3 regions of the Pseudoalteromonas sp. 20-92 genome follow, and region 1 is predicted to be linked to each of the others. Evidence: predicted binding sites of a transcription regulator. Region 1 holds the regulator's gene; each other region holds the start of a gene.

Region 1 (10,573 bases):
ACCTGTGGTTGTGTATTTTTACCGTTACATGAGCCAGCGTATGTATGACTTTCCAAAAATGGAATTAAACCATCGCCCTAATTTCCCTCTGTTTACCTCAAACGGTTATGCGGTATTTTTACCTGATATTCGTTTTGAAATAGGTCACCCGGGTAAATCGTCAACGCAAACCATGATAAACGCCACCCAAAAATTAATAGATTTAGGTATAGCTGATAAAAACAAAATTGGCTTACAAGGGCACTCATGGGCAGGTTATCAAAGTGCGTTTATGATAACCCAAACAGATATGTTCAAAGCGGTTGTATCAGGTGCACCAGTATCAAACATGACCAGTGCTTATAGCGGCATTCGATTAAAATCGGGTCTTGCTCGTCAATTCCAATACGAAACAGGGCAAAGCCGTATAGGTAAAAACTTATTTGAAGCCCCTAAACTTTATATAGAAAATTCACCTGTATTTTTTGCAGACAAAGTGAATACGCCTATTTTGATAATGTCTGGTGATAAAGATGATGCCGTACCTTGGCATGAAAGCGTCCAGTATTATTTAGCACTTCGTCGTACAGGAAAGAATGCAACCTTTTTACAATACGAAGGTGAACCGCATCACTTGAAAAAGTTTCCTAATCAGGTCGATTTTTCAGTGCGTATGATGCAGTATTTTGATCATTACTTAAAAGGTAAACCTGCTGCTAAATGGATGGTTGAAGGTGAGGCCTTTATTAAAGAGTAGTACCAATCTGCATAGAGTTAAATAGACCTCATATCTAAACAGGTTGGTATAATACCAACCTGCATAAATCTTTGATCAATTTAACGAATTAAATTGCACTATAACATCGTTAAAAATTTTTTATTTAGAACACTAGATACAAAAATTTTTGCCTAGTTCTAGCGTAATTCTCTTAACGTTAAATAGACCCCACATATAAGCAGATTGGTATAAGATAATCACCCTTTCAATAAAAAGCCGATATTACATAGTAATATCGGCTTTTTATTGAAAAATCACAGTTACATGATTTTTAGCTACAAAAAAACCGCGTATAAAACGCGGCTTTTAAATGCTTTTTAATTACAGACCAGCACGGTCTTTAATTACAGCAATAAGTGGTGAACCAGCATGGTTACCTTCAGCCCAAGCGATATCTGCGCCATCAGCTAATGAACTTTTTGAAAGGTTTTTAACAATGTATTCACCAGTACCTACTGCGTTGCTTGCAACTGCATGGCGTAATAAGTTATTACCATTACATTGTATTGCATCGTAGATATTACGAATTTTTACACGAGAACTTTTAAGTTTACTACGTAAACGGTTTTTATCGTCCGCAGCTATATACTCGCAAATAGATACAGCTAATTGATCTTCAGCGTTTGCAGGCGCTACATACGAAAATGAACCTACTGCAATAGCAGTAACAATAACTAGCTTTGGTAATTTAAACATGAAAAACCCTTTATGGTACTTTTTACCTATGTTGATTGGTTAATATTGTACCAACACACGTAGATTTTCGCAATAATGTTATTGAATTTTATATAAAGTTACGAATTTATAACTAGATTTGTTTTTATTATCAGGCTGCATACTTAACTCTTCTTTAAGCTCCCATTTAGCTATTTTTTGATAATCTGGGAATTGTGTATCGCCTTCTACATCTAAATCTATAAACGTTAAATATAAGCGATCTGCACGCTCTAAAAACTGCTGATAAATATTTCCACCACCAATGATCATTACTTCTTCAGCGTCAGAAACTAAATTCAATGCAGCCTCTGGTGTTGCTACCGTTTCAATTCCATCAGCTTGATACCCAAGATTACGAGTAATAATAATATTACGTCGCCCAGGCAGAGGACGTCCGATAGATTCAAAAGTTTTACGACCCATAATTACAGGCTTACCTGTAGTCACTTTTTTAAAATGCTGAAGATCTGCAGGTAAATGCCATGGCATTTTATTATCTAGGCCAATTACACGGTTATTTGCCATTGCTGCAATCATTGAAATTATCATATTAAATACCTAGTACTTTATTTTTAAACAAAGAAAAAGGAGCATAAGCTCCTTTTTATAAATTCTATTTAATTAGCGCTCGTAGACAACTTCTACGTCGTAATCATCTTCATCCCAGTCGTCCCAATCATCATCATTGCCCTTACCTTTAGTGGCTTTTTCATGATAGGTATCCCACTTGAATTCAATCTCTTCATCTTCAACCTGTACAAACTTCTCTTTAGGCATGCTATCGAGCAGTGTCATTATGTTGTGAATTAAAGGTTGAGTATTGAGTTTATTAATCGCTGAAATGTGATAAATATTTTCAGTTTCGCCCAGTTCTTCTGCAATAGCTTCACATAACGCTTTTGCTTCGTCCTCTGGTAATAAATCTATTTTATTAAAAACTAACCAACGTGGCTTTTCAGCTAATTTAGGGCTGTATTGATGTAACTCGTTAATAATCGAGAATGCATTATCAACAGGGTTTGAACCATCTACCGGCATTACATCGATAATGTGTAATAACACACGACAACGCTCTAAATGCTTCAAGAAGCGGATGCCTAAGCCTGCACCATCAGATGCACCTTCAATTAAGCCTGGTATGTCAGCTATTACAAATGATTTATTCGCTTCTGGACGCACTACACCCAAATTAGGAATAAGCGTTGTAAACGGGTAATCAGCTACTTTAGGCCTTGCTGCTGATACACTACGGATAAACGTAGATTTACCTGCGTTAGGAAGCCCTAGTAAGCCTACATCCGCTAATAGTAGCAACTCTAATTTTAAATTACGTACTTCGCCTTCAGTACCCAAGGTTTTTTGACGAGGTGCTCGGTTAGTACTTGATTTAAAACGTGCATTCCCCAAGCCGTGGAAACCACCTTTTGCAACCAAAATACGTTGACCATGTTGCGTTAAATCACCAAGTCCCTCTTGGGTATCAACATCCATGATACGTGTGCCTACAGGCACCATAACAAATAAGTCATCGGCTTTTCGGCCTGTACAGTTACGGCTACGACCGTTAGTACCACGTTCAGCTCTATGGAAACGCTCAAACTGATAATCAATGAGGGTATTTAAGTTTTCATCAGCTTGTAGATAAACACTACCACCGTCTCCACCGTCACCGCCGTCTGGTCCACCATCTGGAACATATTTTTCACGACGGAAAGACACGATGCCGCTGCCACCGTCTCCAGCTTCTGCGCGAATTTCTACTTCATCTACAAACTTCATGATTACTCACTTTAGGGATTGGCTTGTTAATTTAACTATTATATACCGAAGCCAAGCTGATTGCAGGCTTGGCTTCGGTATATATTTTTTTCTTAAAACAAAAAACCCCGCAAAGGCGGGGTTTTTTAACTACCTTACTGATTACTCAGTTACGATAGTTACGTATTTACGGTTTAAAGGACCTTTCTGTTCAAACTGAACTTTACCATCTGCTTTTGCGAAGATAGTGTGGTCTTTACCGATACCTACGTTTGTACCAGGGTGGAAACGAGTTCCACGCTGACGAACAATGATGCTACCCGCTAGAACTGATTCGCCACCAAAACGCTTAACACCTAGGCGTTTGCTTTCTGAATCGCGACCGTTACGAGTACTACCAGCTGCTTTTTTATGTGCCATTTCTAAGTACCTCTAATTAAGCGCTAATGCTAGTGATTTTAACTTCAGTGAACCATTGACGATGGCCCATTTGCTTACGAGAATGCTTACGGCGTCTAAATTTAACAACCTTAATCTTCTCACCGCGACCATGTGAAACAACCTCAGCTGTTATCTTGCCACCGTTTACGAACGGTACACCGATCTCGATTTTCTCACCATCAGCAACTAAAAGTACTGAATCAAATTCTACTGCCGCACCAGTTTCAACGTCTAATTTTTCAAGACGAATCGTTTGACCTTCAGTCACACGATGCTGTTTACCACCACTTTGGAAAACCGCGTACATAATTAACTCCGTCTGTGCACCCTCAAATCGGTGCAACTAAAATATTCTTCGATAGGGCGCGAAGTTTACGCTAACGCGAAATAACTAGCAAGCCTATTTTGTAATTAAAATGAATAAAAAGTAGCTGCATTGAGAGTAATTCAATATTTCCCCCAGTTTATATTAATTGACCCTTTTGCCAAGTGCTTTTTAGCTGTTAAGCGAAATAAGTTAATGCGCTTAAATAGAGCTCTCGCTGTATAATATCTAAGCGCGACTCAGACTGCATATTGGTTATCTATTAATCAGTTATCTCAACCAATTAAGCTCTTATTCAGTACTTTAATAGTGTTTTTTCAATCAATCGTCACAAAATATCGAGCTAGTGCATTTTTTGTTGTACAATCTGCGCCGTTCACACATAAAAATTGGCTCGGAGATCAATGGATATAAAAGCTATCCAGGCGTTAATCGAAAGCGATATGAATGACGTCAATCAACTTATACATGCGCAAATGCGCTCAGATGTGGCGTTAGTTAATCAGCTTGGTTTATATATAGTTAGCAGTGGCGGCAAACGTGTTCGTCCAATGCTCGCAATTTTAGCAGCCAAGGCGCTCGGTTATCAGGGTAAAGATCACATAACACTTGCAACAATTGTTGAGTTTATCCATACAGCAACGCTATTGCATGATGATGTTGTAGATGAATCAAACTTACGACGTGGCACGCCTACAGCAAATGCTGAATTTGGTAATGCTGCTAGCGTATTAGTTGGTGACTTTATTTACACTCGCTCATTTCAGCTTATGGTTGGCCTTGGAAAAATGCAGATTATGCAAGTACTTGCCGATGCAACAAACATTATTGCTGAAGGTGAAGTATTGCAGCTGATGAACTGCAATGACCCAGATACGACTGAAGCCAGCTATATGCAGGTTATTTACTCTAAAACGGCTAAATTATTTGAAGCAGCGACAGGCCTTGCTGCCATTATTACTGAGCAAGACCAAGCGACACTCGACGCATTAAACTTATACGGTATGCATTTAGGCACCGCGTTTCAGTTAGTGGATGATGTACTCGATTACAATGCGGATGCTGAGCAGCTAGGTAAAAACATTGGCGATGATTTAGCTGAAGGCAAACCAACCCTTCCGCTTATTTATGCTATGCAACATGGTAGCGAGCAGCAAACGCAACTTATTCGTGATGCAATAGAGCACAGTAATGGTATGGAGCATTTAGAAGAAATTTTAACTGCACTAAAACAAACTAATGCGCTTGAGTTTACAATGCAAAAAGCAGAGCTTGAGGCCGAAAAAGCCATTGCCTGTTTAGACTTTTTAGCTGAGTCTGACTATAAGCAAGCACTTATAAGCCTTGCCCGTATTGCGGTTGACCGCGACCACTAGTTTTAACTAGTTACACAGTGTGACATTAATTCTGAGCAATAAAAAAGCCTGCAAATGCAGGCTTTTTTGTTATTCGATTTTGGCTATTACGCCATGAAATCAACACCTTCTTTGATGTCTTTTTTCAATGTTTCAAGCATGTCATTTTTTGCTTTTGTTTCAAATGCGCTTAGTTCGCCGTAAGAAAGAATTTCTTCTACGCCGTTTTTACCTAAACGTACTGGATGTGCAAAGTACTCTGCATCGCCATTTTCAACAGCAACGTAAGCGTAATCTACAACTTCTTCACCTTGTAGGCCTTTAACTAAAGACATACAAAAACGAGCTGCAGCAGCACCCATAGATAGCGTAGCTGAACCACCGCCTGCTTTAGCATTTACAACTTCAGTACCCGCATTTTGGATACGTGGAGTAAGTGCAGCAACTTCTTCATCTGTGAAAGAAACACCTTCAACTTGAGAAAGTAGAGGCAGAATCGTTGTGCCTGAGTGACCACCAATTACTGGTACTTTTACAGTTGCTACGTCTACGCCTTTAAGTTCAGCAACAAATGCTTCTGAACGAATAACGTCAAGCGTAGTAATACCGAATACGCGTTTAGCGTCGTAAGTACCTGCTTTTTTGAATACTTCAGCAACAATTGGAACTGTGCCGTTTACTGGGTTAGTAATAATACCTACTAACGCTTTAGGACAGCTGGCAACAATGCCTTCTGCTAACGTTTTGATGATGCCAGCATTTACATTGAATAAATCAGCACGATCCATACCTGGTTTACGTGGCATACCCGCTGGGATAAGAACGATGTCAGAACCTTCAAGCGCTTTATTTAAATCGTCTGCGCCAAAGCCTGCAACTTTAACATCTGTTGGGATGTGAGAAAGGTCAACCGCAACACCTGGTACTACTGGTGCAACATCATAAAGTGATAATTCAGAGCCAGCTGGTAAGCCTGTTTTTAATAATAAAGACAACGCTTGGCCGATACCGCCTGCAGCACCTAATACAGCAACTTTCATTGGAATTCTCCGTCATTTGAGGTAGGAAATATTTGTGGCTCTTAAGATAATGAAATTAGCGACTAAAAACAAATTTATCCTGTCTATTTCAAGTATATTTTCGACCATAGTCGTAAACTTTTGTGATTTAACGCATCAAACTGGCAAGTTAACTAAACAACTGCTGCATAATTATTCATTATTGTGTAGAATTTGCAGCATAAATAACAAAAATGAATAAAGACTATGCAACCACAAGATAAACAAGAAGCACTGGTAAAAGCATTTAAATCGCTTTTAAAAGAAGAAAACTTTGGCTCTCAAGGCGAAATAGTTGATGCGTTAAAAGAGCAAGGCTTTGACAATATAAGCCAAAGTAAAGTATCACGCATGCTAAGTAAGTTTGGCGCTGTACGCACACGTAATGCCAAGCAAGAAATGGTTTACTGCTTACCTGCTGAAATGGGTGTACCTACGGCTAAAAGCCCATTACGCCAATTAGTAATCGACATTATGCACAACGAAATGATGATCATCATTCGTACCAGCCCAGGTGCGGCTCAGCTTATTGCACGTTTATTAGATTCATTAGGTAAAGCAGATGGCGTACTAGGAACTATTGCCGGCGATGACACTATTTTTATCGCCCCGGCTAAAATATCTGAAATAGACGTGACACTTGAACGCGTTCGCATTTTATTTGATACGGTTTAATAGCAAATTAAATTTGTTTTAAAAACCCTATTGAAGGTGCAAAAAAAGCAGAACCCATATCGGCTTGAGTAAAATCAAGCCAGTGGTCGTAACAATCACCTTCGCCTAAACGGCTTTTAAGTATTTTTTCGAACGCGGTTCCTGTACATGCACATGTAATTGATAACATTCCCTGCTCATACACATCGCCATAAGGCATGCTTTGATTTAATAGTAGCGGTTGCCCGTCTTCATCTTTTAGCTCACTACGCGAAGCATGGCTGGTTTCGATCGCAGGGGTAATTAGTGTGTTATCAAGGCGCGTACGACCCATTATTTGCTCTTGCTCACTTAATGATAAATGCTGCCACACAGTTAAGTCATGCTTATAACGTTGTACATGAATATAACTTCCTTGATCTTCAAAGCTACCCGGTTTATTTATTAGTGCCGTCGCACGCTTTTTTCTACCATGAGCAGAATCGCCACCATAAATAAAGCCATTAAAGTCTCGTCCATCTAAAAAGCGAAAATTACGAACCTGCTCTACCAGCTCTACATCAGGAGCAAATAACTTTAATACTTGCAGGGCAAATAAATGGTTAACGTCTTCACGGTCAGAGCGAATTTGCACAAACAAATCACACGGTTGCACGCTCATTTGGTGATCGCTGTGATTTATATTAGGAAAGCTCTGTAATTCGCTTGGAATGTACTCAGGAAGGATATGTGGCCAATATTGCGCACCAATAGCGACCATACAAGAGAGCATTGATTCTGAAAACTGATCGCTAAATTCTTCTTCAATAGCGCTTACTTGCTTTAGTTTTACGCGTAACGATTCATCTTGACCATCAAACACATTAAAAAATAAGTGCAAACCGTGTAAGTTTGCTTCAGCACAAATCCCTGATTGCGCTTGCGCCATTGTTATTCCTTAGTTTTATAGATAAAAACACAGCGAATAACAAATTAATTATGATTCGAAAAAGTTCACCGTGTGAGGTTTTATTTTTATTATAACCTGCTCATTTTTTTCAAATGATTGGTCATATTGTGCAGCAACTTCAACTTCTTGCTCAGCAATAACGACTGTGTAAACATACGCTGAACCAATAAAGCGACTACTTAATATTGTAGCTCGTTCACAGTGTCTGTCACATAGATTGTCACTTACCAATTCAATCTGGTGAGGACGAACATATATTTTCCCTACACTCGCTCTATGCTCATGTCCAATATATGATTTAACTAAGCCAAACGGTGTATTATATTCAGTTGTCGTTAATACTTCTGCCTCTAAGTATATGCCTTGACCCAGAAACTCTGCAACCTCCTTTGAGCTTGGGGCTGCAAAAAGCTGTTCTGGCGTGCCTTGTTGCGCAATTTTACCGCGATGCATAATGGCAAGTGTATCGGAAAAGGCAAATGCCTCTTCTTTTGAGTGCGTAACAAATACAGCAGAGACTTGTGTTGCCTTAATAATTCGACGTATATCGGCGATTAGTTCAAAGCGTACTTGTGTATCAATGTTTGAAAAAGGCTCATCAAGCAATAATAAACTAGGTTTATAAGCTAATGCGCGAGCAATCGCTACGCGTTGCTGCTGACCACCCGATAACTGATGAGGAAATCTATCGGCACAGCCAATTAAATGAACAAGCTTAAGCATTTCATCAACACGATGCTGCTTTTGGGCTTTACTCATTTTACTAAGCCCAAATGCGATATTATTTGCCACTGTCAAATGCGGAAACAATGCATAATCTTGAAACATCATGCCGATGTTACGATGCTCAGGTGAGACAAATGATTGCTCATTACTCACTAATTTACCGTCTATAAAAATAGACCCTTGCTTGGCTTCAATTAAACCTGCAATGGCTTTTAATGTGGTTGTTTTACCGCAACCACTTGCACCGAGCAGACAAACAATTTCATCTTTGCCCACTGTTAAATCTAAATCATGAATAACCTTTGTACCGTTATAGTGATAGCTCACGCCTTGTAAAATTAAACTACTCATTTAACTACGTTGCTCCATAGAACGATTAATAAAATACAAAGGAATAAACCCGACAATAACAATAAATAATGCCGAAATTGAAGCAAGCTCTAACTGCTCGTCACTCACATACTGAAATACATGAGTTGCTAAGCTTTCAAAGTTAAACGGTCTGAGCAATAACGCCGCAGGTAGCTCTTTCATGCACTCAATAAACACCAGTAATGCCGCCGTAAGTAGTCCACGGCGTAATAAAGGTAGATGTATTAAGCGCAATGTTTGCCCTTGGCTTTTACCCATTGACTGACTTGCCATATCGAGTGATGGGCTAATGCGTAAAAAACTCGATTCTATTGCTCCGTGCGCGATGGCATAAAATCTAACAATGTAAGCAATAATAATAGTAAGAATACTGCCTGTAAGCAGTAAACCTATATCTAAATTATATGGTTCGAGCGCTTCATTGATGGTGTTTTCTAATAATGTAAGTGGTAATAAAACAGCAATAGCGAGCACTGTACCAGGCAATGCATAGCCCGTACTGGCTAAACGCCCAGGAATAAGCGGATACGTTTGCTTTGCAACACGCTGATAAAAAACCAAAAAAATACTCAACGTAATGGTTATTACACTCACTATCCCTGCTACTTTTAAACTTTGCCAAGCATAGCTAAAAAACTCAATGTTCCACGCTTTATCAAAGTAGGTAATTGCGTAGTTTACGAGTACTGCAATGGGAATTAAAAAAGCGATAAGTAAAATAAAGCCACACAATGCAGTTGCTAGCCAAGCCGACTTTCCTTTTAATACATAGAGAGATTCACTATTTACACTTGATTGGCGCTCAAATACCGCTTGGTTACGGCGGCTAAAGCGCTCTGCCATTAATGCCAAAAATAAAAGTAAGAGCATTACACCCGATATTTTAGCGGCCGCTGTAAGCGAATAATAACCAAACCATGTGTCGTATACGGCGGTCGTTAATGTGCTCACGGCAAAATAGCTGACGGTTGCAAAGTCAGCCATAGTTTCCATACTAATGAGTGCAAGAGCCGCAACAATTGCGCCGCGAGAGAGCACTAAACTTACTTTAAAAAAACTTTGTTTAGGAGATAGCCCCATTAATTGACTAGCTTGTACTAATTTGAATGACTGTTCGCGAAGGGCTGTTTTAAAGATTAAAAATAAATACGGGTAAAGTACCAAGGCAATCATAACGATAGCGCCAGGTAGTGTACGTATATCAAAAAACCAATAGTCACTAGGTGATTGCCAGCCAAACCAGTCTCTAAGTGCTATTTGCACAGGGCCCGCATAGTCTAATAAATCAGTGTATACATAGGCAATAATATAGGTAGGCATAGCAAGGGGCAGCATAAGTGCCCATTCAAACTGCTTTTTACCAGGAAAACTACAGTAAGCAGTAAGCCAACCGAGTGGCAGCGCAATAGCACAGCTAAGCACACAAACGCCTAAAACCAGCAACACAGTATTAGTAATGTA
Region 2 (10,573 bases), on a different contig from region 1:
TAAGATCATACTTTTAAGTCAAGGTAAAGTTCGTGATCTTGCCCTGGGCTTTTATCTTGCTTATTAATAGCAATTGATAGAGTGAACAAAAAAGCAAAAACAAAAAGCCATGTAATAAGTATTCCAAAATATTCATTAATTGAATTTAATTGCCAAAATAGACCCTCCATTCTATTCAACCTTTTTATGAATGCTTTTTGTACTGCCAAATAAATAACGTTTTAATGCAACCAAACCTAAAAAGTCTTTATTAATTAGGAGAGCTAAAAGCATTGTTAAATCAGAAATTATTTGCCCGATTACATACAAGGCCCAAAACCACCAGTAGTCTAAATTTCCTAAAACAATACTGTCGTAGTGCATTCCAAAAAAAACAAATGCGTTAAAGCTAAGTCCAACTAAAAGATAATAAAAGGCTATAGGGAGGCTTTTACTAAAATAGCTCCGCCATATAATCAGAAAAAATATAGTTACGATATCAAATATGAAAAGGGTCAAATGAGGTGTGTTGCTAAAGGGATCCATAAAAATACTTGAGGTGTAAGATACCACCATAGTGAATGCAAGCTGTGTGCAGCTTTTGTCATACTTGTTAATGCTAATAGACAAATTATATAAAAAAGCAATAACAAAAGACCATGTAATAAAAATAATTATATAGTCGTATAAACCAGCCAGCCTCCATAGAAAGTCAGGCATGGCGTGACCTGTTAAATTTTTCAGTTAAAAATTTAGTAAACTTAACTAAACCTAAAAAATCTTTGTTAAAAAAGAGAATAGTTACCATTGTGAGATCGACTAAATTGATAACTATTAAATAAAAATTCCAAAGCCACCAATAATCAACATTATCTAGTACATAAATATCATAGTGCATAAAAAGGTGCAGGGTTGAATTTATAGTCAAACCAGTTAGAAGATATATATAGGCAACATCCCTTTTTAGAAATCGCCTTAGAAGTGTAAGAGCTATAATAGTTAAAATATCAAAACATAAAAAATCAAGATAAGTTACCGTATTCATATTTGTAAATATACTAAATGAATATGAAACACTCATAACCAAAGACAAATACACTTTTTCTTTATTAGGCTTATTAATCGAATGAGCAAGGGAATACAAAAAGGCCATAAGGAATCCCCATTGTACAAATGCACCTATGTACAAAGAAACTGTTGGGCTAATTAAAAGTTCATTCAATATTTTTCAACTTTTTAAAGTTCAATGCAGCACCCCCTTTTAAAAATGGTATTTTTATTGAATACTAGTGAAAGAATCATTAAAACATCGAACATATTTCCGCCAATAGAATAAACACTCCAATACCACCAAGGCTCATAGTTATATAAAACGTATAGGTCATAATATATTACGAGGGTGAGTACAGCATTTATTGTTAACGAAATTATGATTAAGTGAAAAGCTACAGAACGTTGGAGTACTTTGAAGCACTGTAAAGTTAACAAAGCTAAAATTGTAATGAAATCGTAGAGTGCCCAGCTTAAATATAAATTTTCTAATAAATCTATGTAGCCACTAAAAATATATGAGCAGAGCATAAGCGCAGATAAATAAACAGGAGACTTACTTTCCTTATTTATATTAATAGCTAAACAGCATAAGAAAGCCATTAAAAAGACCCCTTTGGGAGAAAGCTCCTACATAATCCGTTAAGGCTTCAGTAACGTACATATTAAACTAGGTTAATTTGTGGGTATCGTTTGATTTGAAGTAACTGAGGGTTTTGTTCTTTAACTTATGAAGACCTAGGAAGTCTCTATCAACAATTAATGCGACTATCATAATTAAGTCCATTAAATTAACTGCGTATGTATAAACATCCCAAAAAAACCATCGTTCCATATTTCCGAATATATACATATCTAAATACATACAAAAAAAGAAAATCGAATTTATAGACAATCCAACAATTAAATACAAAAAAGAAGGTGTTGTTTTTTCGGTTATTTTATATATGCATATTAACGCTAAAATAGTAGAAATATCATACAAAGCCCAATCCAAGTATATTGAGTTTTTAATAGAAAGCCATGTATAGAAGTAGTCAGATAAGGTATAAGATATCATCATAATAAATGAACTGAGCAGAAGAGTTGTACCTCTTTTTAAATCTAATGAGTATACAAACACATTAAAAAAGAAAGTCATCAGAAATCCCCACATCGTAAAAGCAGACAGTGAGAACAACCCAAAAAGCTCAGTTAGAATCATTTAAAACCTTAAATTATTACTTTGGTCTGACAGGCATTACACTGCCCCCGCCACGTTGTAAGCTATCACTACTTGCTGCAGCAATAGCCTCTTGAGAAATGCTTACTGTATCAGATTGCAGGGTTTTAGGGCTAGCAGTTTGTTCCATTGCAGGCTTTAATTGTTGTGTTTTATTATATGCTTGCATTTGTACTTGGTTATTCGCTGAAATTTGCATGTTATTAATCCTTATAAAATTATAGTTTGCGCAACTTTTATCACGCTATTATATAGGTAAACATGTTACCTGTTTTAATCTAGGTAGCCATTTTTGCCACCCACCTATAATAAAGCAACCTGTATGCCAACTTTATTTGACACTTTAAAAAATGCAACAGATCAAACCAGTTTGTTTTAGATATAAAAAAACGCACAGGGATAACCGTACGTTTTTTGTATCCAGGGAGTTTAAGCCACGTATTTACACGGGATCTCCACACTTTTACTTGGCTTTAAAATAAATTCCATAGCAACTTCATCGCAATTTTCTTTACGAAGACAAAGCTCACAATCTTTCATTACTTTTTCTGGCAAACTGTCTTTAGTGCAAAAGGTAAAGCGCTGCTTTTCGAAAAAGTCAGGCACACGCGTTAGTACAATAACTCTATTCAACGCCAGTTTTTTAGCTTTAATTAACAAATGCTCAACGAGTTGCCGCCCCTGCCCAGTAACAACGCTTTGAGGATCAATACCTAAAGAGCGAATTTCAGCAAGACCTGTATCATATATATACAGCGAGGCACAGCCCGATACCTTACCGTTAATTTCAGTGACCGCAAATTCATTTATAGAATGCACCATGTCACTTTTAGCTCTAGGTAGATTTTCGCCAACTGTAGCCCAATGCTGAATGAGCTTAGCTATAGATTCAACGTCATCTAGATTTGCATCACGAACCGTTATTTGCTGTTTTTTTTTGGCTTCTTTAATTGCACCAGTTACTTGCTCAATCGATGTGCCGCCAAGAGCTTGGCGCGCTTTTATACACGCATCAATTTCTAATACCGGGTATACATCGTCTTCAAAAACATCATTAACTGATTTGTATTGCTCAAGCGAAAGCTCTTCTAGCGTTTTATTTTCGCTAATAGCAAGCTGAACAAGGACGCCTACAATGTGGTGCCCCTCTCTAAAAGGTACGCCTCTTGCGACGAGATAATCAGCAAGCTCTGTTGCATTAGCATGACCGCCTTTAGCAGCAGCAAGTGTACGATCTCCTCTGACCTTAACGTCCTTAATACAAGCTTGTGCCATATGAATACACGCAAGCCATGTTGGCATAGCGTCAAATATACCTTCTTTATCTTCTTGCATGTCTTTGTTGTAAGCAAGAGGGAGTGCTTTTAAGGTCATCATCATCGCACTAAACGCGCCAAATACACGACCCGTTTTACCACGGATAAGTTCTAATGCATCAGGGTTCTTTTTCTGTGGCATAAGCGATGAGCCCGATGTCACGTTATCTGCAAGCTCTATAAAACCAGCTTCACCCGAGTTATAAAATATTAAATCTTCTGACATACGCGATAAGTGAATCATCGAAATCGATGCACAGCTTAATAACTCTACAACAAAATCGCGATCAGAGACGCCATCAAGACTATTTTTAGTCGCACCAGTAAAACCCAAACCTTGCGCAAGTGCTTGACGATCAATTGGGTAAGCAGTACCGGCTAATGCACCACTTCCTAGTGGGCAAAAATTCATGCGCGCTTTCGCGTCTTGCAAGCGACTTTCATCACGCTCTAGCATTTCTACGTAAGCCATACACCAGTGGCTAAATAATACTGGCTGTGCTCGCTGTAAATGAGTATAACCGGGCAATATAGTACCAAGTTCACGCTCAGCTAAAGATACAAACTCGCCTTTAAGTTGCTCAATTGCTTTTAAAATATGCTCAGCGGTATCACGGCACCATAATCTAAAGTCTGTTGCGACTTGATCATTACGGCTTCGGCCTGTATGTAATTTTTTAGCTAAATCACCTACTTTTTCGATTAATGCAGCTTCAACATGCGAGTGAATATCCTCTGCGCCCGATGTAGCTACAGCGAGTGGATCAGCTTTTACTTCTTCAAGTAACTCATACAATGCTGCAACGAGTTCTTTGTGCTCATCACTCGATAACACATTAACTTGCTCAAGTGCGCCAGCCCATGCCACAGAGCCGATAATATCTTGCTCTGCTAACTGATAATCGAAGGGAAGAGAGTCGTTAAATTGCTTAAACGCCTCATCTGGACCCGTAGAAAAACGTCCGCCCCATAATGCCATGAAATATCTCCAAACCCTGTATTGCCCCTTTTACAGGGGCGTAATAATTTACTTTTTAGCGAGTGCTGAAATTCTGCTTGAAAGCGAGAATAAACGAATAAAGCCTTCAGCGTGTGATTGGTCATACACATCATCTTCACCAAATGTGGCAAATGCTTCGCTATATAAACTATTTGGCGACTGCTTTTGAACCGCAGTTACTTGACCTTTATATAATTTAAGTACGACTTCACCTGTTGCCACTTTAGAAAGCGCTTCTGCACCGGCTAAAATAGAATCTTTAAGTGGTGTAAACCAGCGGCCGTCATATACTAAATGCGAAAATTCACCACCCAGCACTTCTTTCCATTTACGGCTTGCTTTATCAAGCACTAGCTCGTCAATTGCTTGAAGTGCTGCCATGATAACTGTACCGCCGGGCGTTTCGTAGCAACCGCGTGACTTCATGCCTACCAAACGGTTTTCTACAATATCAACACGACCAACACCATGAGGTGATGCAATATCGTTTAATTTAACTAAACAGTCATATGGTTTAAGTTCTTCGCCATTTACAGCAACCACTTCGCCTTCAACAACTTTTAAAGTTACGAGTTCTGATTTATCTGGTGCTTGCTCTGGAGAATTAGTCCATGTCCATACTTGCTCAGTTGGTTGACACCATGGGTCTTCAAGCTCGCCACCTTCGTGTGAAATATGCCATGCGTTAGCATCACGGCTGTAAATTTTTGTCGCTGATGCTGAGCACGGAATGTCACGATCCGCCAAGTAATCAAGTAATGACTCACGGCTCGATAAGTCCCACTCACGCCATGGCGCAATTACTTTTAAATCAGGTGCGAGTGCTGCAAAGCATGATTCAAAACGAACTTGGTCATTACCTTTACCAGTACAACCATGAGAAAGTGCATCAGCGCCTACTTTACGCGCTATTTCAACTTGCGCTTTAGCTATAATTGGGCGCGCCATAGAGGTACCTAATAAATAAGTGCCTTCATAAATTGAGCCCGTTTTAAGTGTTGGGTAAATGTAATCACTTACCATTTCATCTTTTAAGTCAACTACATAACATTCAGATGCACCAGAGGCAATTGCTTTAGCTTCTACGCCTTCAAGTTCTTCTGCCCCTTGACCTACATCTGCTACAAACGCAACAACTTCACAACCATAGTTTTCTTTTAACCATGGCACAATAGCCGATGTATCAAGACCACCTGAATAGGCTAAAACGACTTTTTTAATTGAACTCATAGGTGTTCCTTAACAAAATTTGGATTTAATAATGTAACTAGCAGAGCATTTTGCGCGTGCATACGATTCTCTGCTTGTTGAATAATTTTAGATGCTGGACCATCCATTACCTCTGAGGTAATTTCAAATTCACGGTGCGCCGGTTGGCAGTGTAATACCGTCGTAGCACCGGTTTGATCTAGCAATGCCTGATTTAGCTGATATGGCATATACTTGGCTTTAACTTGCTCAATTGGTGTTGTATTACCCATTGATACCCAAGTATCTGCGTAAACAACATTTGCGCCAACAGCAGCTTCAACTCTGTCGCTCACCATAACTGATGCACCGTTCATTGCTGCAATCTGCTCTGCTTTTTTAAGTATTTGTGAATCTGGTGAGCACCCTTTTGGTGTTACAGCTACAAAATCTGTACCTAGTGTAGCTGCTAACAACATCAATGAATGAGTTACGTTATTACCTTCACCTAAGTAAGCAACTTTAAGCTCACTTACATCTCCATGTACTTCTTGAAGCGTTAAAAAATCAGCGAGTGCTTGGCACGGGTGATACAAATCACACAAACTATTAACCACCGGTACCGATGAATATTCACCTAATGTAGTTAGCGTACTGTGTTGATTAACACGCGCTACAATCCCGTCAGCCCATGTTGAAATATTAAGAGCGAAATCTTTAATTGATTCGCGTGCACCCATAGCGCCATTTTGCTGATCTAAATAAACCGCGTGACCACCAAGACGATTAATACCTATATCAAATGATAAACGCGTACGTAAACTTTGTTTTTCAAATAACGTTACAACCGATTTACCAGCTAATACTTGGCTGTATTTCTCTGGTTTTACTTTAATGTCTTGCGCTAACTTTAGTAAATTAAGTGCGCCTTCTTGGTCTAATTCTAAACCGGTTAAAAAATTCTTAAACATAATAAACCTATGGTGTAATTTTAGTTCCGACATGCTTGCCTTCAAGCAAGTCAGTTAAATTTTCTGGCTTTTGCCAGCTGGAAATATACACACCGCGTCGTAAATGTTGGGCAGCGTGAAGGCTGGTCTTAACTTTGACCTCCATCCCGCCCACAATTACTCCTTCATCTATTAAAGTATCAATGTGTTTTGTGTCAAGTTGATGTAAGGGCTGCTTATTTGCGTCAAGCACCGCTTCTACATCAGTCATAAAAATAAGTTCTGCGTTTAAATTACTAGCAATAGCCGCTGCAGCTTCATCAGCATTTACGTTATACCAAAGGCCTTGCTCATCAAAACCGATAGAGCTAACGATCGGTAGCCTGCCAATTTTAAGTAAATCGTTAATAATAGAATCATCGTTACTTGTACATTTACCTACTAAACAAAGTGCTTTTAACTTTTGAGTAGCAGTAACACCCGCTTCATACAAACTTAACCCAACCGGTTTATGCCCTGCACTAATAGCCTGAGTCATTAATTGTTTATTGGCACAACCTGCTAGTGCACCTACGATGTAAGGCATTTGCTCTGCAGGGCTGATACGCAAACCTTGGTGCTTAGCACTGGCAAAACCAGCTTCTTTTAGCCAAGTATCAACAAGTGCACCGCCACCGTGTACAATTACAAACTGAGCATTTTGTTGCTCATTAAGTACATCAAACAATGCTTTAGCCGCGTTTTCTGTATTAAGTACAGCACCACCTAGTTTAATAACCCACGTTTTTTTACTCATTTAAAACGCTCCTTTTAAGCCCGTGGTATGCTCTAAATTCATTGATAGATTAATACACTGTAAAGCTTGACCTGCAGCGCCTTTTAATAAATTATCTATTGCTGCAATAACAATTAATTGCGATCCTTGCTGCTGCCAACCAATATCAACATAAGGTTGCTTAGCTACACCTTTTATTGATGGGATTTTATCGCCTAATAAACGAATAAGTGGCTCATCGGCAAGTACCTGATACGCTTGTGTTACTTGCTCACTTGTTACCTCAGGCTTTAACTGCACATAAATAGTTTCTAAAATACCACGAGGAAAATTGCCTAAGTGCGGCGTAAATAAGACTTGGTGACCAAGATGTTGCTCAATTTCAGGACCGTGGCGATGATTAAACAAACCATAAGGTGCAAGCGACACTTCACAAAAATGCGTTCCTACACTGGCTTTACGCCCTGCGCCGGTAACTCCCGATACCGCATTAATAATAATACTCTGTTCGCTTAATAAACCGGCTTGTTGCAAAGGCTTTAATGCATTTAGTGCGGCCGTTGGGTAGCATCCAGCAACAGCGACTAACCGTGCATTGGCAATAGCTTCGCCATTCCACTCAGCTAAACCATAAGCAGCTTTATTTAATAGCTCAGGATGTTGGTGCTCAAAACCATAATATGTAACGTAATCATCATTGCTTGCAAGGCGATAGCCACCAGATAAATCAAATACCTTTTTACCCATTGCTAAAAAACGCGGTGCTAAATCAACACTCACTTTATGGTCTGTACATAAGCACACATAGTCAGCACTAGTTTGAATGTAATCAAAAGCTGATTCACCAAGAGGGAGTAATGGTAAGTCGAGCAAGCCTAGATGTTCAGGATATAAATCACTTAGCAATTTATTTTTATCTAAGCTGCCTTCTGATACATAACAACCCGCTAAAGTTAAGTTTGGGTGTTTAGCAACTAAACTTGCTAACTCTGCGCCGCTGTAACCGCTTGCGCCAATAATCACTACATTCATTTGTTACTCGTTATCTTAAAATTAGTTGTTACTTGTCTATCTTGTTCGCTTAAACTAGCCTTGGCGCTAATTTAGCCTTTTATTAATGAATTTTGATTATCGTCGCATTGTTTTCATAACGTTACTTTAATATATTTATGCTTAAAAAGTGAATTGATATTCATCATAAATACTTTTATATTGTTATGCAATTAAATTGAATACTTATTTTGGATTTTTTTATGCCTTTGCCATCGTTTATTTCTATGTATCAACAATTGATTGCAGCTCCGTCTATCAGTGCAATTGAAGATAGTCAGTGTATGAGTAATAAAAGCGTAATTGAACTACTTGCGAGGTGGTGCGAAACACTTGGCTTTACATGTGAAATCATTGAATTAGAAGGAGGTAAAGGTCGCTATAACTTATTAGCTAAACGTGGCAAAGGAGATGGTGGATTAATGCTCGCGGGCCACACCGATACTGTCCCGTTTGATGATAGTCGCTGGAATCATAATCCGTTTAAACTTACCGAACTCGACAATAAATTATATGGGCTCGGTAGCATTGATATGAAAGGTTTTTTTGCGTTTGTATTACAAGCGATTAGTGAACTTGATGAAAAGCAGCAAACCCAGCCTATCTTAATACTCGCCACTGCCGACGAAGAAACCACAATGGCAGGTGCACAGCAAATATGTAAGCACCCAAATTTAAAACCTGCGCGATGTATAATTGGTGAACCTACTGATATGACACCGGTATTTACACATAAAGGACATATGAGTACAGCGATTAGAGTAATTGGACGCTCAGGTCATAGCTCTGATCCCGAACGTGGTCTCAACGCCATAGAAATCATGCATAAAGTGACTTCAAAATTATTGTTCTTAAAAGAGCAGTTAAAGCATAAGTATTCATTAAGCCACTTTGAAATACCTTACCCAACATTAAATTTTGGTAATATTCATGGCGGCGACAACGCTAACCGAATTTGTGCTTGCTGCGAAATGCATATAGATATGCGCCCATTACCAGGTTTGAGTGTAAAAGAGTTACAAGCATTAATACTTGATGCAACGAAAGAGATAAATCAACAATACCCCAATGCGGTCAGCGTAATTGATTTACACGAGCCAATACCAGCCTTTACTGGCAACACCGACAGTGCTTTAGTGATATTAGCTGAAAAAATAGCAGGGCAAAAAGCAATAGCTGTTAATTACTGTACTGAAGCACCTTTTATTCAGCAATTAGGGTGTGAAACAATCGTTATGGGGCCGGGCTCAATAAATCAAGCCCATCAGCCTGATGAGTTTTTAGCAATGGAAAAAATAAAACCGTCACAAAAAATTATCAGTAACATTATTAAAGCCAGCTGTTTTAATATCAATTAACTTAATTAAGTGCCCTATTTTGAGATAAAAAAATCTTATCGATGACAACAGAAAATAATTATTTAGAGCAACTAGATACAAAATTTTTTGCCTAGTTCTAGCGTAATTTCCTTAACGTTAAATAGACCCTATATTTAAGCAGATTGGTATTACTCCTGTGTTCATACAGTTGTAAATAAGAAATTAGCGTTAGGTTTAATCCCTCAAGTTTATTAAGTAACCAAGTAAAAAAAAGACGCAATTAAGCGTCTTCTTGTTTTAAATTACACCCTATTAGCTACATATACTTACTGAGGTACTTTTTAAATACAGGATCTGTTTTAGCTAGTTCTTTTTGCTCGGCTAAAATATCTTTTAAAATAGCGCCTGATGTAAGTGGGTTTGCAAGGACCACTCTAAATACAACAGTAGGTTGATTATCGTATTTAGATGGCGTTAGGCGTGTACGTGATACAAACGAGCGACCAGACTCCCGCTGACGCTTTTGCATACTCGCAGTAAAACGATTAAGTGATGCAAAAATGTCTAAACGTGTTGTTGCATCAGCATCTTTTATTGCCTGCTTAATCTGTTTAGGTACATAACGATACGTTAGTAAACACAGCTCAGGCTCTGAAATAAGTTCGAAATCTTCATCTGCTTTAATTAAACCAGCAAAATAATGTGCTTTTTTTATACTACGATC
Region 3 (10,573 bases), on a different contig from region 1:
AGTGCTTTAGGGTTTACTTGTTTTAAATCGAAAATTAGCTGTGCTAAATCTTCAATTGAGTAAATATCGTGATGTGGTGGTGGCGAAATTAACGTAACACCTGGCACCGAATAACGAAGTTTAGCAATATATGGGGTTACTTTTTCACCCGGTAATTGCCCGCCTTCACCTGGTTTTGCACCTTGCGCTACTTTAATTTGAATAACATCAGCACTACGTAAGTAATGCGGCGTTACGCCAAATCGACCTGAAGCGACTTGCTTAATACGTGAATTTTTCTCGGTACCGTAACGCAGCTTATCTTCGCCGCCTTCACCCGAGTTTGAACACCCACCCAAGCGGTTCATCGCAATTGCTAGCGCCTCATGCGCTTCTGGCGATAAAGCACCAATACTCATTGCGGCCGAATCAAATCGTTTATAAAGATTTTCTGCAGGCTCGACATCATCAATGCTAATGCCGGTTTCAGGCAATTTAAGCGAAAGCATGTCACGTAGCGTAGCAATCGGACGATTATTAACGAGTTTTGCATACTCACTGTAATCGGTGTATTCACCAGAACGAACTGCTTTTTGTAGGGTTTGGATTACATCCGGATTATAAGCATGATATTCGCCACCATGAACATACTTAAACAAACCGCCGTGGCTTAATAATTTACGTTTACTTAAAGCAAGTTTATGTAGGCTCTGTTGATCGTCATCAAAATCGGTAAAACAAGCACCCTGTATGCGACTTGCCACTCCTTTAAAACACATTTGTACAATAGCATCAGATAAACCAACCGCTTCAAACAACATTGAGCAACGATATGACGCAACCGTACTTATGCCCATTTTAGACATGATTTTATATAAGCCCTTGTTAATGGCTTTACGATAAGCAAGCGTTACTTCGCAATACGACTTATCAATAATTTTATTGTCGCTCATTGCAACTAACGATTCATACGCAAGGTATGGATAAATGGCAGTTGCACCAAAACCTAATAAAACTGCAAATTGGTGTGCATCGCGCACACTACCGGTTTCAATAATAATATTCGATTCACAACGAAGATTATTATCAACAAGACGATTTTGCACCGCGCCCACAGCCATAGCTGCTGGAATAGGTAAATTCGTTTCATCAAAGTTGCGGTCTGTTAGAACAAGCATAATACAGCCCGATGCTGCTTTTTTCTGCGCAATATCACAAATTCGCGATACTGCTTTTTCCAATCCTTCTTCAACTGTATACGTAATATCAATTTTACAGTAGCTGTAATGTGCTTCATCAGCATTTAATAATTGCTGCATGTCTGCGTACATTAAAATTGGCGTATCAAACTGTAGGCGCTTAGCGTGGCCTGTTGTTTCGTTAAATACATTTTGCTCACTACCAATACAGGTTGCAAGCGACATTACATGGTTTTCACGTAGTGGATCGATAGGTGGGTTTGTTACTTGCGCAAATTTTTGGCGGAAGTAATCATAAAGTGAACGATGCCCTTCACTAAGCACAGCAAATGGCGTGTCATCACCCATTGAGCCCGTTGCTTCTTGGCCGTTTTCACCCATTACACGAATAACGCTATCAAGCTCTTCGTTAGTATAACCAAACATTTTTTGATATTTAGCTAGCGTTTCGTCATCAAATGAGCGATTACCGGCGTCTTGCTCAGTAAGATCTTCAAATGGAACTAAACGTTTAACATTTTCTTCAAGCCATGACTTGTAAGGATGGCGAGATTTTAAATCTTGATCGATTTCATCCGAGTGCCAAATTTTGCCAAGCTTAGTATCAATAACTAATAATTCACCTGGACCAACACGACCTTTCTCAACTACTTCATCAGCAGTGTAATCCCAAATACCCACTTCTGATGCAAGCGTAATAAAGCCATCTTGTGTAATTACATAACGCGCAGGGCGAAGTCCATTACGGTCAAGGTTACACGCCGCAAAACGACCATCCGACATTACAATACCTGCCGGACCATCCCATGGTTCCATATGCATAGAGTTAAAGTCGTAAAATGCACGTAGATCATCGTCCATTGCACGGTTTTTTTGCCATGCAGGTGGAACGAGCATGCGCATCGCACGGAATAAATCCATGCCGCCAGCTAAAAACAGTTCAAGCATATTATCTAAGCTTGATGAATCAGAACCAGTTTCGTTTACAAACGGTGCCGCTGTTTGTAAATCAGGAATAAGTGGTGACGCAAACTTATAAGAACGCGCACGTGCCCATTGGCGGTTACCTTCAATGGTATTAATTTCACCATTGTGTGCTAAATAACGAAAAGGTTGAGCAAGAGGCCAACGCGGTTGAGTATTAGTAGAAAATCGTTGATGAAAAACACAAATCGCACTGGTCATACGAATATCAGCTAAATCTAGGTAAAAGTTAGGTAAATCTGCAGGCATCATAAGGCCTTTATAGATAGTAACTAATCCAGACAAGCTTGCAATATAAAAAGCTTCATCATCAACAATACGCTTTTCAGCACGACGACGCGCTACATATAAGCGTCGCTCTAAATCTTTAGAGCGCCAACCTTCTGGCGCACTAACAAAAATTTGTTCAAACCCAGGTAATTGTTGTACTGCTATAGGACCTAACATTGATGGGTCGGTTGGCACTACGCGCCAACCTAAAATATTTAGCGTTTCTTTTTCTAATTCTTCGCTAAGTATTTGTTTTGCAGCTTGTGCTAAAACAGGATCTGAATTTAAAAAAATCATACCTACGGCATAATTTTTACCTAAGTGCCAATTGTTCTCAGCCGCAATAGCACGAAAAAAGCTATCTGGTTTTTGTAATAATAAACCACAGCCATCACCTGTTTTACCATCGGCAGATATACCGCCACGATGCTGCATGCGATCAAGCCCCGTAATAGCAGTACGAATAAGCCTATGACTAGCTTGACCATTAACTTGGGCTATTAAGCCAAAGCCACAATTTTCTTTTTCTAATTTTGAGTCGTATAACATAGACCCCTCCCCTTGCTGCACTGTTAGCGTGGATGAACTGCTCGACGATTTGCTAACAGACGGACAAAACTAGCCTCTATCGTAAATAGAGTCAATAGCATTTTGAATACATATTCACATTCTTGAATATTTCTCACTTCATAGCAAGATTTCTTTTTCATCATTATTTTTAACATTTAGTCGTATATTAGGCGTTATTTTTTCATGACACTGGTGTCAAGTTTAACATTTTGTAAAAACAACCAAGTAAAAAGCTACAGCTTACGTAAACGTAAAGCTCTCATTCAGTGAATAAATATTCAACATACACCGATAAAGTTAGTTAACATTTAGATAGTTTTGTGCTATTTCCGTAATTTTGAGGCTTAACCTCTCTTCTTTTTACTGGTCATTAGTATAGTTATTAATATTTGTGGCATTTTTAATCTCTTAATAGTGAATTTTTATTTACTAATGCGTCCACTGCGGACACTTTTATGTCCGCGGACATATAAAAAACACATAAAATAAAATTTAATCATCTAATTACAGTAAGTTACGCTTTGGCATGCTAATCGTATAGAGCTATACACATTCGTTAAGTGGAATAATTATGTTTATGCTTAGTTTATTTTTGATATCTCCTATTGTCGCTATTTGCACCGCAGTTTTTTTTCTACTGTGTGAAAAATATATAAAAGCCGTGTAGGAGAGCCTAATGATTAAAGATACCAGCGCACAAGACGTACAGGTAAAGGCACCTATAAACTATAAAAAATACGCGGTCATCACTGCGGTTATTTTCATTGTAGCCTCGACAATTGCTTATATTTTTTTAACGAGTCATAGCGCTAAAAGCTCTATTAGCCGCTCAAAAGTACAGGTTGCCAAAGTACACGTTAAAGCGCTCATTCGAGACATTGCCGCCAGTGGTAAAATTGTTGCTGCTAATGCTCCTAAAATCTACAGCCCAGAACGTGGTTTTATAGATTTAAAAGTAAAGGCTGGCGATACAGTAAAGCAAGGGGGCACACTTGCTCTGCTGCAAAGCCCTGAGTTAACTAACGAATTAAAGCAACAGGAGTCTGTACTTAAACGACTACAAGGCGAGCAGCAAAGGCAGCATTTGCAAGCAAGACGCCAAACACTCACTTTAAATAAAACACTCGATATGGCACAAGTTGAGCTTAACGCCGCTGAGCGCGAAAATCGCCGGGCGCAGTTATCAATACAAAAGCACTTAATTAGCCAAATTGATCTTGAAAAAGCAGTTGATGATTTATCACGTGCAAAGCTCACATATAAGCATGCACAACAAGAGGTATTACTTGCAAAAGACACGCTCGCCTTTGAACTACAAGCAGCTAAAAGTGATGTAACCCGCCAGCAACTTATTGTTGATGATTTAATCAGAAAAGTAAGCAACCTATCTATTAAAGCTACCGTTACTGGGATCGTGGGTAACCTACTTGTGCAACAAAAAGCCGCAGTGACGCAAAGCCAACCTCTTATGACACTCGTCGACTTAAGTAATTTCGAAGCAGAGCTCCAAGTACCTGAAAGTTACGCAAACGAATTAGGACTCGGTATGGAAGTAGAGCTTAAGTTAGGCAATGAAACAGTGATAGGGAATTTATCCGCCATATCACCAGAAGTTAATAACCGTGAAGTAACAGCACGCGTCCGATTTAAAGGCGTTACTAACAACATTCGTCAGAACCAACGCTTAACTGCACGTATTTTACTCGACAACCGAGAAGGTGTAATGCAAGTAAAGCGCGGTGCATTTATGCAGCAAGGCGGAATTGTTGCTTATAAGGTAGAAGGCAATATTGCAAAACGCATACCTATTACTATAGGCGCCACAAGCATTAATGCGGTTGAGCTTTTAAGCGGACTAAAAGAAAACGATGAGATTATTATTTCAAGCTACAGCGACTTTAAACAAGCCGACACGATTTTATTAAATTAAACAGACGTTCTCAACCAACGCTAAAAATAATTAGGAACACCCATGTTACAAATGAACAATGTAAGTAAAGTATACCAAACAGAAATGGTACAAACCCATGCACTTCGAGACTTTAACCTGCAAGTAAACGAAGGCGAATTTATTGCTGTTACCGGTCCTAGCGGCTCAGGAAAAACAACCTTTTTAAATATTGCAGGTATGCTCGAGCCTTTTAACGAAGGTGAGTACCTGTTGGATGGTGTTAATGTTGGCAGCTTAAACGACAACCAACGTGCTGATTTACGTAATCAAAAAATTGGCTTTATATTCCAAGGCTTTAATTTAATCCCTGATTTAAATTTATATGAAAACATTGAAGTTCCTCTTCGCTATAGAGGGATTAAAGCAAATGAGCGAAAACGTCGAATTGAGCAATGCCTTGAACAAGTTGGTTTAGCATCTCGCGCTAAACACTTACCTCAACAACTCTCTGGTGGCCAGCAACAACGTGTTGCAATAGCCCGTGCGCTTGCTGGTGAACCTCGTTTTTTACTAGCCGATGAGCCAACAGGTAACCTTGACAGCTTAATGGCTCGCCAAGTTATGGAGTTACTTGAACAAATCAATCGCGACGGTGCCACTATTGTAATGGTAACGCATGATAGCGAATTAGCCCGCCGTGCTCCGCGTAATATTCAAGTAGTTGATGGGCAGCTTGCCGACTTTACGCTTTATCAGGGCGCGCAAACTATAAAAACAGCATCGGGGGTTTAACTAATGTTTATTCATTATTTAGATTTAAGTTGGCGCAGCTTCAAGCGCACCCCACTGGTTAGCTTTTTAATGGTACTTGCCATTGCGATAGGTATAGGCATAACAATGACCAGCCTTAGCGTTTATCACATGATGTCGGCCGATCCTATCCCAGAAAAAAGCAGCCAACTTTACAGTGTGCAATTACAAACAATGGACGATGGTAGTACGTGGTGGACAGAAGATAACACACCACTACAACTGACCTATCAAGATGCTGAGAACTTATTAAACGCACCCACGTCAGAGAAAAAAGTGGCTATGATGCGTACCGGCTTTTCAGTTTATTTAGATTCAGATAAAATAAAACCTTTTATAGGTAATGCTCGCATGACAACGCCTGACTTTTTTAGCATGTTTAATTTGTCATTTTTGTACGGTGGAGCTTGGAGCAAAGAGCAAGAAAACTCAGCCGCACCTGTGGTTGTTATTACCCAAGAGATAAACGATAAACTATTTGCAGGAAAGAACTCCGTCGGAGAACTGATTTACTTAGATGATGCAAGCTACCAAGTAGCTGGTGTTATTAACCATTGGCCTCTCAATATTAAATATTATGATTTAAATAACGGTGCATTTAATCAAGTAGAAGAGTTATTTATGCCCTTTAGCTTAATAAAGGCAAAAGAGCTCGTAAGTTGGGGCAATAGCAATGGATGGAAGCACGAAAACACACCAACCTTTGCAGATAAACTGCAATCTGAGCAAGTATGGATCCAGTTTTGGGCAGAGCTAAATACGCTTGAACAAAAACAAGCCTATCAAAATTACTTATTAGCCTATATGCAGGAACAACAAAAACGTGGGCGATTTAATCGTAAAGAACTTGAGTATAAACTTCGCGATGTAAACCAATGGATGCAATACAATAACGTCGTCACCGAAGACAATAAAATTTTAGTGGGCCTGAGCTTTATGTTTTTAGGTGTCTGCTTAGCCAATATTTTAGGTTTACTTTTAGCCAAGTTTTTACGCAGAGCGCCAGAAGTAGGTGTAAGACGCGCATTAGGTGCGAGTAAAAGGCAAATATTTTTACAGCACTTAGTTGAGGTCGCCATGCTTGGCTTTATAGGTGGCATGCTAGGAATTGCACTAGCACAACTTGGCTTAATGGGCGTAGGGCAAAGCTACGACTACTATGAAAATTTAGCGACAATGGATTTAACCATGCTATTGAGCGCCCCATTGATTGCAATTACAACCTGCATTTTGGCTGGTTTGTACCCTGCTTGGCTAGTGTGTAAAACCAACCCTGCCATTTATCTTAAGAGCCAATAAGGAATTTAACAATGTTAGAAATAAAACCTATATTTAACGCCTTATGCCGCTCAAAGGTGGGCGCTGTATTACTGCTAATTCAAATTGCAATTACCACAGCTATAGTCAGTAATGCTGCATTTATCATTCAAGATAGAATTAGTTATTTAAACCAAGAAACGGGCTACCCTGAGCAAGATATATTTAAGTTTAATGTAATGACCTTTGGTACTGATATTAACTTAAGTCAGCAGTTTGAGCTTGATGAAAGCATGCTTAGAAAAATGCCAGGCGTGGTCGATGCCGCATTAAGCAGTAGTATTCCACTATCAGGGAGTGGCAGCGCTTCGAGCTTTAATTTAAAACCTGCCCCACAAGAAGGCCTAAGTGTCAGGGCCGCTTATATTTTTATAGACGATCATGCTATTAATACCTACGGCGTTAACTTAATTGCAGGGCGAAACTTTACCGAAGATGAAGTGCTCGTTACAAACGAAATTACACAAAAGCGCACCAACGTCACTATAGTCACTAAAGCCCTACTTGATGAGCTCTACCCTGATGGAGATGGTTTAGGGAAGATAGTTTATTTTGGTGACCTACCACTTAAAGTTATTGGCGTGATCGGAAAAATGAAAGGCCCGTGGCTCAAAGACAGTAAACCAGATAATTTTGCGTTTATTCCTTATATTAAAGCAGAAAGTTATACACAAGTTGCCGTTCGTACAGAACCAGGTCAGCGAGCAACTGTAATGAAAGAAATAGAAAATGCTATGCTCGAAAATTACAGCAAACGCGTTATTAATAACATTAAAGGGCTTGATGAATTAAAAAATGAGTACACCGCTCAAGATCGCCTCATGATGCGCATGCTCATAGTATTAATCACTATTTTAGTGCTTATAACCGCTCTCGGTATTTTTGGCTTAACCTTATTTAATATTAGCAAACGTACTAAGCAAATTGGTACACGCAGAGCACTTGGCGCAAGAAAGTCAGCTATTATCAGCTATTTTTTAGTAGAAAACGCACTAATTTGTAGCCTAGGTTTAGCCTTAGGTGCAATAACAGCAATACTGCTTGGGAAAATGTTAATGCAGTCTTTTTCTGTTGCCGCACTACCGCCAAGCTATATAGCCGTTACCGCCATTGCTGTATTTTTAATGAGTTTACTTGCGGTGTTAGCGCCGGCTAAACGCGCTGCCAATATTTCGCCCAGTATCGCAACTCGCACTATTTAATAATATGTAAATCACTATGCTACACTGCTTAGTAAGGCAGTGTAGCCATTAAAAAATTATAAAAATAACCTATGACTCATAAAATACTCATTGTTGATGATAACCAAGCAGTACTCGATGCACTTTCGTTATTGCTCGAGATCCACGATTTTTCGGTAGTCACTGCAACAAATCCATTTGATGCTCTGCAAATAGTTCGCTATCAACGCATTGAGCTTGTAATTCAAGACATGAACTTTACCAGCGACACCACCTCTGGCGAAGAAGGTAAAGCGTTGTTTTATGAACTACGAGAAATAAACCCACACCTACCTATTATACTTATTACAGCTTGGACCGAACTTGCCACCGCCATTGAGCTTGTCAAAGCCGGTGCTGCTGATTACTTACCAAAACCGTGGGATGATGCAAAACTACTAGTTTGTATCGGTAACTTAATAGAGCTAGGCAGTGCTAAAAAAATAGTGGCGACACATAATCGCCATCAACAAGAACGTGAAGGTACATTTAAAAATGCAGACCTTGCTGGGCTAATATTTAAAAGTACTGCGATGGAACGACTGGTTACTATGGCGCTACAAGTGGCTAAATCTGATATATCTGCATTAATTACAGGCCCTAATGGGAGTGGCAAAGAGTGTATTGCGCATATTATTCAAAAAAACTCCCCACTTGTATCGCAACCTTTTATTAAGGTAAACGCAGGTGCATTACCGCAAGAACTTATAGAAGCCGAACTTTTTGGCGCTGAAGCTGGCGCATACACGGGGATAACTAAACAACGTATTGGTCGATTTGAAGCAGCTGATGGCGGTACGTTATTTTTAGATGAAATTGGTAATTTACCACTTTCAGGACAAATAAAATTACTACGCGTAGTACAAACTGGCGAGTTTGAACGTTTAGGCTCAACGCAAACACGAAAAGTAAATGTGCGCGTTATATCGGCCACTAACGAAAACTTACTACAAGCAATTGAACAAGGTCGATTTAGGGAAGACTTATATTATCGCCTTAACGTAATTGAGCTCAATGTGCCTGCGCTAAGTGAAAGACAAGATGATGTTTTAGCGCTTATTAGCCACTTTTTACCTCACCGAGAGCTGACTATAAACACAGAGCAAGCACTTCAACACTACAAATGGCCAGGTAACGTTCGAGAGCTAGAAAACGCTTGTAAGCGTGTAGCGGTACTAAAACCTACAGGTGCGCTTACAGTCGATGACTTTGCTCTTTCGTCACCGGTCTCTTCCCAACAAAAAGCAGAGCCGACCAAACAGGAAATAGAACACGCAATGCGCACTCATCAAGGTGTTATAGCCAAAGTGGCCCGTGAATTTGGTTTAAGCCGACAAGCACTTTACAGGCGGTTACAAAAAATGGGTATTGATTATTAATGCCAAACATTATTAGCAACTTTACCCTAAGCCAAAAGATTGTATTAATTTGCGGGCTTTGTAGCGCGCTGCCTGTTGTTATTATTGCCGCGCTAAGTGGCTTTGATATGTATTACACCCTGCTTTTAATATTACTAACGCTTACATTTAGCACCTTGCTTTCAAGAGCCATCACCAAGCCAATAAAGCTTGGCATGCAATCGCTCGAAACCGGATTACTTAATTTTAAAGATGGTGAGCTCTCCAGTTTGCTTGCGTATAAAAGTAATGATGAACTTGGAAAGCTATGCCAACTTTATAATCAAACCGCAAAACAGCTTCGCCAAGAAAAACAATGGATTTACCAGCGCGAGTTAATGCTTGATAAAGTATTGCAAAGCTCGCCGCAAGCGCTACTGCTGGTCAATGATAATAATACGGTGGTATTTAGTAATTTAATTAGCCGTAGCTTATTTAATAGCGCATCTCGCCTTGAAGGTATGCAACTAAGCAAGTTACTCGAAAATTCGCCTCTGCAATTAGTAGCAGCTATAGAGCACGGTATTGATGGCCTCTTTAATATAGAAATAGAGAATCAAGACTCACAAACTTGGCATTTAGCCACTGGGGAGTTTTTACTTAATAATCAAAAGCATCATTTATATATATTTAAACAGTTAACCCGTGAACTTAGTCGCCAAGAAGTTGCAGTGTGGAAAAAAGTAATACGCATTATTAGCCACGAATTAAATAATTCACTCGGCCCCATGTCATCCATGCTACACAGCGCACAATTGCTCGCAAATAAAGTTGATGAGCCTCGCCTTGCCCGTGTATTTGCAACTATTGATGAGCGAATTAGTCATTTAACTGAATTTGTACAAGGCTATGGCAAGTTTGCTAAGCTACCTCAGCCACAAAAAACGCGGGTTAACTGGCAAAACACACTCAATAATTTAAAAAACCACTGGCAAT

Evidence for each region. The regulator ArgR, encoded in region 1, controls arginine synthesis, uptake and breakdown. The targets are predictions, from matches to a motif close to ANTGAATANNTATTCANT.
Region 2: the regulator ArgR is predicted to act here: its motif matches at 8,660-8,677, upstream of argC (N-acetyl-gamma-glutamyl-phosphate reductase).
Region 3: the regulator ArgR is predicted to act here: its motif matches at 3,083-3,100, upstream of gltB (glutamate synthase large subunit).

The regions. Positions count from the first base shown of each region.
Region 1 covers NZ_JANJGQ010000004.1:219,822-230,394, forward strand. Annotated here, with positions in the region: gene NRL14_RS06235 (prolyl oligopeptidase family serine peptidase) at 1-736, shown strand, start outside; gene NRL14_RS06240 (DUF3718 domain-containing protein) at 1,079-1,453, opposite strand; gene folA (type 3 dihydrofolate reductase) at 1,532-2,023, opposite strand; gene cgtA (Obg family GTPase CgtA) at 2,096-3,253, opposite strand; gene rpmA (50S ribosomal protein L27) at 3,395-3,652, opposite strand; gene rplU (50S ribosomal protein L21) at 3,669-3,980, opposite strand; gene ispB (octaprenyl diphosphate synthase) at 4,403-5,374, shown strand; gene mdh (malate dehydrogenase) at 5,461-6,393, opposite strand; gene argR (transcriptional regulator ArgR) at 6,619-7,086, shown strand; gene NRL14_RS06280 (Dyp-type peroxidase) at 7,094-7,993, opposite strand; gene NRL14_RS06285 (ABC transporter ATP-binding protein) at 8,042-9,091, opposite strand; gene NRL14_RS06290 (iron ABC transporter permease) at 9,092-10,573, opposite strand, start outside.
Region 2 covers NZ_JANJGQ010000025.1:31-10,603, forward strand. Annotated here, with positions in the region: gene NRL14_RS17325 (hypothetical protein) at 172-699, opposite strand; gene NRL14_RS17330 (hypothetical protein) at 692-1,201, opposite strand; gene NRL14_RS17335 (hypothetical protein) at 1,700-2,233, opposite strand; gene NRL14_RS17340 (hypothetical protein) at 2,250-2,450, opposite strand; gene argH (argininosuccinate lyase) at 2,681-4,546, opposite strand; gene NRL14_RS17350 (argininosuccinate synthase) at 4,595-5,797, opposite strand; gene NRL14_RS17355 (ornithine carbamoyltransferase) at 5,794-6,726, opposite strand; gene argB (acetylglutamate kinase) at 6,734-7,501, opposite strand; gene argC (N-acetyl-gamma-glutamyl-phosphate reductase) at 7,502-8,512, opposite strand; gene argE (acetylornithine deacetylase) at 8,734-9,888, shown strand; gene panP (pyridoxal-dependent aspartate 1-decarboxylase PanP) at 10,166-10,573, opposite strand, start outside.
Region 3 covers NZ_JANJGQ010000008.1:92,572-103,144, reverse strand. Annotated here, with positions in the region: gene gltB (glutamate synthase large subunit) at 1-2,981, opposite strand, end outside; gene NRL14_RS09865 (efflux RND transporter periplasmic adaptor subunit) at 3,679-4,932, shown strand; gene NRL14_RS09860 (ABC transporter ATP-binding protein) at 4,975-5,685, shown strand; gene NRL14_RS09855 (ABC transporter permease) at 5,689-7,002, shown strand; gene NRL14_RS09850 (ABC transporter permease) at 7,014-8,222, shown strand; gene NRL14_RS09845 (sigma-54 dependent transcriptional regulator) at 8,294-9,619, shown strand; gene NRL14_RS09840 (PAS domain-containing sensor histidine kinase) at 9,619-10,573, shown strand, end outside.